DNA from 2 places in the Piscinibacter sp. PDB1-1 genome. Region 1 is predicted to be linked to the other one. Evidence: riboswitches for the same ligand, from Rfam matches in the RefSeq annotation. Region 1 holds a riboswitch; the other holds the start of a gene.

Evidence for each region. A riboswitch is a leader RNA that binds a small molecule or an ion and turns the genes downstream of it on or off. The one in region 1 is predicted to bind S-adenosylhomocysteine.
Region 2: linked by a shared signal. The riboswitch ahead of metH (methionine synthase) and the one ahead of ahcY (adenosylhomocysteinase) in region 1 are both predicted to bind S-adenosylhomocysteine.

Annotation. Positions count from the first base shown of each region.
Region 1 is NZ_JBWVZJ010000002.1:717,386-721,859, forward strand. It holds gene AC1KAR_RS15000 (HAD-IIB family hydrolase) at 1-73, opposite strand, end outside; gene AC1KAR_RS15005 (MFS transporter) at 103-1,341, opposite strand; S-adenosyl-L-homocysteine riboswitch at 1,482-1,565, shown strand; gene ahcY (adenosylhomocysteinase) at 1,649-3,076, shown strand; gene AC1KAR_RS15015 (TlyA family RNA methyltransferase) at 3,208-3,975, shown strand; gene metF (methylenetetrahydrofolate reductase [NAD(P)H]) at 4,072-4,474, shown strand, end outside.
Region 2 is NZ_JBWVZJ010000004.1:38,807-43,280, forward strand. It holds gene metH (methionine synthase) at 1-2,266, opposite strand, end outside; S-adenosyl-L-homocysteine riboswitch at 2,331-2,406, opposite strand; gene AC1KAR_RS19620 (OmpA family protein) at 2,556-3,191, shown strand; gene AC1KAR_RS19625 (HD-GYP domain-containing protein) at 3,295-4,474, shown strand, end outside.

The sequences.
Region 1 (4,474 bases):
TGAGCACACCCACGACCGCACGCGCTTTCGAAAGCGGCAGGGCCGACCAGGGGAGGACATGAGCAGGGCGCATGCGTGTGATTGTGCGAGCGCGACCGAGTGTCAGGCCGGCACGGCCTCGACCGGCGTACGCGGCCCAGGCGGCCGCGCGACGGCAAACGCGCATTGCACGATACCGGCCGCCAGCCCCACGCCCACGCCGACCTGCCAGGCCAGGTTGTACGAACCCAGCGCGTCGTAGATCAGGCCACCGCCGTAGGCCCCGACGAAGCTGCCGACCTGGTGGCTCATGAAGGCGACGCCACCCAGCATGGCCTGCCAGCGCACGCCGAAGGTCTCGCTGATCGAGCCCGCCACCAGCGGCCCGACACCGAGCCACAGAAAGCCCATGATCGCGGCGAAGACGAGCGTGCTCGCAGGCGTGGGCAAGGTCATGAAGTACCACGCGATGCCGATCGAGCGCAGCACGTAGATGCTGCCCAGCAGCAGCAGCTTGTTCCAGCGCCCCCCGGCCCAGCCGAAGAACAGGCTGCCTAGCACGTTGAAGCCACCGATCACGCCGAGCGCCTGGGCGCTGAGCATCGGGTCCATGCCGCACAGCGCGAGGTACGACGGCAGGTGTGTCGTCAGAAAGATGAGCTGCATGCCGCACACGAAGTACGCCGCCGTCATCACCACGAACGGCGGGTGGCGCAGCGCGTCGCGCGTCATCGCGCCGGCGCTCTTGTTGTCGTCGCCGCTGGGCGAAGGCGGCATGGGCAAGGTGTCGGCGCGGCCGGCGTACCAGGCGGCGGGCAGGATCACGAGCGAGAGCACGATGAAGCCGAGCAAGCCAACCCGCCAGCCCTGCGCCTGAGCGAGCGCCTGGCCGAGCGGTGCGGCCATCAGCGCACCCAGGGAGCCGGCGGCCGACACGATGCCCAGCACCGAGCTGCGCATCGCCGCCGACACCGCGCGCGAGGCCACCGCCATCGCGAACGCCGGGCCGGTGACGGCCATCGAGGCGCCGATCGCCACGCCCGCGCCGAGCAGCACGGCGACGAAACCGTGCGCGGTAACGAGCAGCGTGAGGCCGATCACATAGAGCACGGCTCCACTCAGCATCAGCCGCTTGAAGCCCACGCGCAGCGCCCAGGCGCCCGCCACCGGTTGCAGGAAACCCCAGGCGAGGTTTTGCACTGCGATGGCGAGGGTGAAGTCCGACACCGAGATGCCCACATCCTGCGTGAGCGGCGGCATGAAGATGCCCAGACTCTGGCGCAGGCCCATGGCCAGGCTGAGCATCAGCGAGGCGCCGACGAGGATGGGCAAGGCAGGGCCGAGTGCGCGCAGCTTGCTCATGGTGTCTCCGGTGTTGTAGTGACGCGCAAGCTACGCCGATCGCTGAAGGGCCGTTGTCGCCTCGGCGATACCCCCTTGGCCGGGCGGGATGCGCAATCCGACCTGGAACCGACACAGACGGTGAACTACAATCCGCCCCACTTTCCGAGGAGCGTTGCAAGGCACCCCCAGCATGGCGTGGTGCCCCAGGCTCGGAAATCTTCTTGCAACCGCGCTCACCCGCACGACAGTCCTCGTGGGTGAGTGGTGTATGTCTCCCATCCCCATCTGTGCTGCGTGCGGGTTCCTTCATTGACCGGAGCCCGACATGAACGCCGTTCTCAAACCTTCTCAAGACAACGCCATCCGCGACCTCTCGCTCGCCGACTGGGGCCGCAAAGAGATCAAGATCGCCGAAAGCGAGATGCCCGCGCTGATGGCCATCCGCACCGAGTACGCCAAGACCCAGCCGCTCAAGGGCGCGCGCGTCACCGGCTCGCTGCACATGACCATCCAGACCGCGGTGCTGGTCGAGACCCTGCAAGCCCTGGGCGCCGAAGTGCGCTGGGCCTCGTGCAACATCTTCTCGACGCAAGACCACGCCGCCGCCGCGCTCGTGGCCGCCGGCACCCCCGTGTTCGCGCACAAGGGCGAGACGCTCACCGAGTACTGGGACTTCACCCACCGCATCTTCGACTTCGGCCCCAAGGGCTCGGCCGGCGAAGGCCCGAACATGATCCTGGACGACGGCGGCGACGCCACGCTGCTGATGATCCTGGGCAAGAAGGCCGAGAAGGACGCCTCCGTCATCGCCAACCCGACCAGCGAAGAAGAGACCTGCCTCTTTGCCGCCATCAAGGCCAAGCTGGCCGAAGACCCGACCTGGTACAGCCGCAAGTCGGCCCAGATCATCGGCGTGACCGAAGAGACCACCACCGGCGTGCACCGCCTGAAGGAAATGAGTGCCAAGGGCACCCTGCCCTTCCGCGCCATCAACGTGAACGACAGCGTCACCAAGAGCAAGTTCGACAACCTCTACGGCTGCCGTGAATCGCTGGTCGACGGCATCAAGCGCGCCACCGACGTGATGGTCGCCGGCAAGATCGCTGTCGTGGCCGGCTACGGCGACGTGGGCAAGGGTTCGGCCCAGGCCCTGCGCGCCCTGAGCGCCCAGGTGTGGGTCACCGAGATCGACCCGATCAACGCGCTGCAGGCCTGCATGGAAGGCTACCGCGTGGTCACGATGGAATGGGCGGCCGACAAGGCCGACATCTTCGTCACCACCACCGGCAACAAGGACGTCATCACCCACGACCACATGAAGGCGATGAAGAACAACGCCATCGTGTGCAACATCGGCCACTTCGACAACGAGATCCAGGTCGCGTCGCTCGAGAAGTACGAGTGGGAAGAGATCAAGCCGCAGGTCGATCACGTGATCTTCCCGGACGGCAAGCGCATCATCATGCTGGCCAAGGGCCGCCTGGTGAACCTGGGCTGCGGCACGGGCCACCCGAGCTACGTGATGAGCTCCAGCTTCGCCAACCAGACCATCGCGCAGATCGAGCTCTACACGCACCCCGATTCGTACGACATCGGCAAGGTCTACGTGCTGCCCAAGCACCTCGACGAGAAGGTCGCCCGCCTGCAGCTGACCACGCTGAACGCGCAGCTGACCGAGTTGACCGAGGAGCAGGCCGCCTACATCGGCGTGCCGAAGCAAGGTCCGTACAAGCCCGACACGTATCGGTACTGAGCCCCCCAGTCGCTGGCGCTCCTGCCCCCGAGGGGCGCCACCCTGCGGACCGGCGAAGCCGGCTCCGCGGGTGTTGCTTGATGTCGGGCTTGTCGCTGCGCGACTTGCCCGAACCTTTGATCGGATCTTCCATGCGGGCTGACCAGCTTCTTCTTCAGATGGGCCTCGCGCCCACCCGCTCGGCCGCCACGCGGCTGATCGAGCGCGGCGCCGTGCGCTGGCTCGGCCCCAAGGGCTGGGCCGTCGTCAACAAGGCGGGGCTCGATGTGCCCGAGGGCTGCGAGATCGAGATCACCGACGACGCGGAGCTGCGCTTCGTGTCGCGCGGCGGGCTCAAGCTCGAAGGAGCGCTGAAGCACTGCGGCATTGATGTCACCGGCTTCACCTGCCTCGACCTGGGCCAGAGCACGGGCGGCTTCACCGATGCATTGCTGCAAGGCGGTGCCGCGCGGGTGGTCGGCATCGACGTGGGGCACGGGCAGTTGCACCCGAAGCTCGCGGGCGACGAGCGCGTGGCGAGCTACGAGGGCATCAACGCGCGCGACGTGGCTGGCAGCGCCTTTGCGGCCGAGCACGCCGAGCACAGCTTCGACTTCGTCACCGCCGACCTGTCGTTCATCACCTCCACGCACGTGTTGCCCACGATGGTGACCTACCTCAAGCCCGGCGGTCACCTGCTGCTGCTGGTCAAGCCGCAGTTCGAGTTGCAGCCCGCGCAGATCGGCAAGGGCGGCATCGTGAAAGACAAGGCGCATTTCGTCGAAGTCGAGAACCGCATGTGGCAGGCCAGCAAGGCGCTGGGCTTGAAGGTGCAGAAGTATTTCCAGAGCCCCATCCAGGGTGGCAACGGCAACACCGAGTTCTTCGTGTGGGCGAAGCAGCCCGCGCAGGCCGAGTAAGACAACGCGTACGCACGCCACCCACCGATCAGGCTGACCTTCGATACCTCAGCCCGAACGGGTTGTGGTCTGACATGAGTTAAGTAAAGGTTCCGCATGAGCACAACCCCACTCCCGCTCAGCCTGGAGTTCTTCCCCCCCAAGACGCCCGAGGGCGTGGCCAAGCTCGCGGCGGTGCGCCAGAAGCTCTACGCACTCAAGCCGCAGTTCTGCTCCGTCACCTACGGCGCAGGCGGCTCCACGCAAGACGGCACCTTCGCCGCGGTGCGCGACATCCTGGCCGAAGGCGTGGACGCGGCCTCGCACTTCACCTGCATCGGCGCAAGCCGCGAATCGGTGACCGAGAAGCTCGCGCAGTTCAAGGCCGCCGGCATCAAGCGCCTGGTGGCGCTGCGCGGTGATTTGCCGAGCGGCTACGGTGCAGCATCGGGTGGCTGGGGCGAGTTCCGCTACGCGTCCGACCTGATCGAGTTCATCCGCGCGCAGACGGGCAATCACT
Region 2 (4,474 bases), on a different contig from region 1:
AGCCCTTGGGCGCGATGAAGTCGGCCAGGCAGCGGTTGGGCCGTGCCACGCCGTCGATCACGGGGCGCTCGCTTTGCATGCGCAGGCCGCGCCAGGTCATCAGCACTTCGGTGCGCGACTCGTCGGTGTAGATCTCGATGTCGTCGTCGTTGACCGTGTTGGCGGGGTAGAGGCCGATCACGCCATTGGCCGTGAGCCACCGGCCCTTGATCAGGCGGTTGAGCATGCTCTGGCCGTCGCTGAACACGCGGCGGGCAGATTCGCCGACGATCTCGTCCGTGAGGATGGCGGGGTAGGCACCGGCGAGGTCCCACGTCTGGAAGAACGGGGCCCAATCGATGCACTTCGCCAACTCGCCCAGGTCGTAGTTCTTGAACACGCGCCGGCCGGTGAACTTCGGCTTCGGGGCCGCGTAGCCGGCCCAGTCGATCGGCGTCTTGTTGGCGCGCGCCTTGGCAAGCGTCACGAGCGGCGTGGCCTTCTTGTTGGCATGCTGGTGGCGCACGCGCTCGTAGTCGGCGTTCAGCTCGGTGATGTAGTTGGCGGCCTTGTCGTCCGACAGCAGGTCGCTGCACACGCTCACGCTGCGGCTCGCATCGGGCACGTAGACCACCGGCCCTTCGTAGTGTGGCGAGATCTTGACCGCGGTGTGCACGCGGCTGGTGGTGGCGCCGCCGATCAGCAGGGGGGTCTTCTTGCCGCGGAAGTAATCGTCGCGCTGCATCTCGCCGGCCACGTGCTGCATCTCTTCGAGGCTCGGGGTGATGAGGCCTGAGAGGCCGATGATGTCGGCGCCCTCGACCTTGGCGCGCGCGAGGATGTCCTGGCACGGGACCATCACGCCCATGTTGACCACCTCGAAGTTGTTGCACTGGAGCACGACGGTGACGATGTTCTTGCCGATGTCGTGCACGTCGCCCTTCACGGTGGCGATGACGATCTTGCCCTTGGAGCGGACCTCGCCGCCGGCTTCGATCATGGCCAGCTTCTCTGCTTCGATGTAGGGCAGCAGGTGGGCCACGGCCTGCTTCATCACGCGGGCGCTCTTGACCACCTGCGGCAGGAACATCTTGCCCTGGCCGAACAGGTCGCCGACGACGTTCATGCCGTCCATCAGCGGGCCCTCGATCACATGCAGCGGACGGCCGCCCTCGGCCTTGATGGCCTGGTAGACCTCTTCGGTGTCTTCGGTGATGAAGTCGTTGATGCCGTGCACCAGCGCATGCGCCAGGCGCTCGCGCACGGGCTTGGCGCGCCAGGCGAACTTGGCGCTGTCGTCCTTGGCGGCGCCCTTGGCGGTCTCGGCGATCTCGACCAGGCGTTCGCTCGCGCTCAGTTGCGGCTCACCATCCTTGTAGGCGGGCGTGCGGTTCAGCACCACGTCTTCGACGCGCTCGCGCAGCGTGGGCTCCAGGTCGTCGTACACGCCGACCATGCCGGCGTTGACGATGCCCATGTCCATGCCCGCCTTGATCGCGTGGTACAGGAACACGGTGTGGATGGCCTCGCGCATCGGGTCGTTGCCGCGGAAGCTGAAGCTCACGTTCGACACGCCGCCGCTCACCTTGGCGCCCGGCAGGTTCTGCTTGATCCAGTGCGTGGCCTCGATGAAGTCGACCGCGTAGTTGTCGTGCTCCTCGATGCCTGTGGCGATGGCGAAGATGTTCGGGTCGAAGATGATGTCTTCGGGCGGGAAGCCCACCTCGTCGACCAGGATGCGATAGGCCCGCTCGCAAATCTCGACCTTGCGCGCATAGGTGTCGGCCTGGCCCTTCTCGTCGAAGGCCATCACCACCGCGGCGGCACCGTAGCGGCGCACGAGCTTGGCCTGCTGCTTGAACTGCTCCACGCCTTCTTTCATCGAGATCGAGTTCACGATCCCCTTGCCCTGGATGCACTTCAGGCCGGCCTCGATCACCTCCCACTTGGAGCTGTCGACCATGATCGGCACGCGCGCGATCTCGGGCTCGGAGGCGATCAGGTGGAGAAAGCGCACCATCGACGCCTTGGCGTCGAGCATGGCTTCGTCCATGTTGACGTCGATCACCTGCGCGCCGTTCTCGACCTGCTGGCGCGCCACGGCGAGGGCCTCTTCAAACTGGCCGTTGAGGATCATCCGCGCAAAAGCCTTGGAGCCGGTGACGTTGGTGCGCTCGCCGATGTTGACGAACAGCGTGCCTTCGCCGATGGCAATGGGCTCCAGGCCCGCGAGCTTCATCGGGGGCACGTCGTGTGCGGCGGCAGGGGCGGGCGTGGCGGTGGTCATGGCGGTCGGTCGACTCGGCATGCGCAAGCGGTGCTCCCCCGCGGCGCATGCAATGGTTTGCAGGCTGGGGTGAGCGTCGTTGCGAGCTTCCAAGCCTGGCGGTGTCAGCAGAAGACACCGTCGCAACGCTCCTTGGAAGCGGCCGATTTTAAGCGAGCCTGCACGGGGTGTGTCCGTGGGGCCGTGCAGTGCTGCGCGTCATGTGCAGTTACAAACAAGGCGCGGCGGCCGTGAACTGTGCGCGCCTCACGCGTTCCAATGGCGGTCTCGCCACCCAGACAAAAAGACCATGACGCTCGCTCACCGTTCGGATCGCCGCCCTGTTGCCGCTTTCATCGCGCCGTGCCTGGCAGCGCTGGCGCTCGTGGCGGGGTGTTCCTCGCCCAGGCAGGTGCCGCCTTCGGGGCCGGCCGTGCCGGGGTCGTCGCCGGGGCCGGTGTACGGGCAGACGCCGGGCGCGCGGGCCTGGTCACCGCAGATGGAGGCCGCCGAGCGCCAGCTCGACAGCTCGCTCAGCGGTACCGGCGCCACCCTCTCGCGCACGACCGACGAGCGCCTGTGGATCACCTTGCCGGGAGACATGGCCTTCGATGCCAACCGCTCGGCGCTCAAGCCCGCGGCCACCGCCGTGCTCGACAAGGTCGTGATCGCCCTGCGCAACGTGCCCAACGCCGACCTGCGCGTGGTGGGCCACACCGACTCGAAGGGCTCGGTGGCGGGCAACGACTCGCTCTCGCTCGACCGGGCCGCCAGCGCACGCGACTGGCTCGTGGCGCGGGGTGTCTCGCCGGTGCGCATCGCCGTGGCCGGCCGCGGCTCGCGCGATCCGGTGGCGAGCAACGACGACGAGGCGGGTCGCGCGGCCAACCGGCGCATCGAGATCCTGGTGGGCGACAAGGCCAGGGCGCCGGCAGCGGTGAAGTAAGGGGCCGCACCGAGGCGCAGGCGGCTCAAGTCCGCCTGCACGGGGCCGACAACCAGGGGAGCGCCTGACTGTTTGGGCGCAGGATCGCGCCAGCTTCCCCACCATGCCCGTCGTCCAGATCCCCCCGGAAATCCTGCGCCTCGGCCAGCCTGCGCCGGTGTCGGTGCGCGACGCATCGGGGCACCTGCTGCTGGCCAAGGGCGTGCTGGTCGCCACCGAGGAGCAGCGCCGCCGCCTCGTCTCGCGCGCGATCTATGTGGACGAACTCGAAGGCGAGCTGCTGAACCGCGCTCTCGCCGGCAAGCTCGATGCGATGCTGCGCCGCAACGCATCGCTCGGGCAGATGGCGCGTGCCACGCCCGATGGCGCGGTGATGGTCGCCCCCACCCAGCCCGCGCCGCTCGAACAAAGCCGAGGCGCCTCCTGGGCCGACCTGCAGATGCGCGGCCGCGTGCTGCTGCAGGACCCGGCGCCCGCCGACTTCTTGCCGCGCCTGCTCAGGCTGCAGCGCGAACTGCTTGAACTCGCCCAGGCCGACGCCGATGCCGCGCTGCTCGTGCTGGTGCAATCGACCACCAGCGACGCCCACCAGTACAGCGTGTTCCATGGGTTGCTCGTGGCCGTGCTGTGCGATCTGGCGGCGCGCCAACTGCCGTCGTTCACCGATGAATGGCGCCGCTCGCTGCGCTGTGCCGCGTTGACGATGAACATCTCGATGACTGCGCTGCAAGACCAGCTCGCGCTGCAGGAGACCGCACCCACGCCCGAGCAGCGTGCGCAGATCGACACCCACGCCGCGCGCGCCGTGGCCTGCCTTCACGAGGCGGGCGTGCGCGACGAACTGTGGCTGCAGGCGGTGGCGCATCACCACGGCACCTCGGCCGGCCCGCTGGCTGCGCAGGCGCCAGGCATGCAGCTCGCGCGGCTGCTCCAGCGTGCCGACATCTATGCCGCCCGCCTGAGCATGCGCCGCGCCCGCCCGGCGCTGGCGGCGTCGGCTGCGGTGAAGGCGGCCTACCTCGACGAACACCAGCAGGCCGACGAGGCCGGCAAGGCAATCATCCAGACCACGGGCATCTACCCCCCGGGCAGCTATGTGTGCCTGGGCAGCGGTGAACTCGCGGTGGTGCTGCGACGCGGTCCGCACGCCAAGGCGCCCAAGGTGGCGAGCATCGTGAGCAAGAGCGGCACGGCTCTGCTCGAGCCGGTGGTGCGCGATACGCGCGTGCGCCCGCACGACGTGGTGGGCGGTGTGGCGCCGCACGAGATCAAGGTGCGGCTCT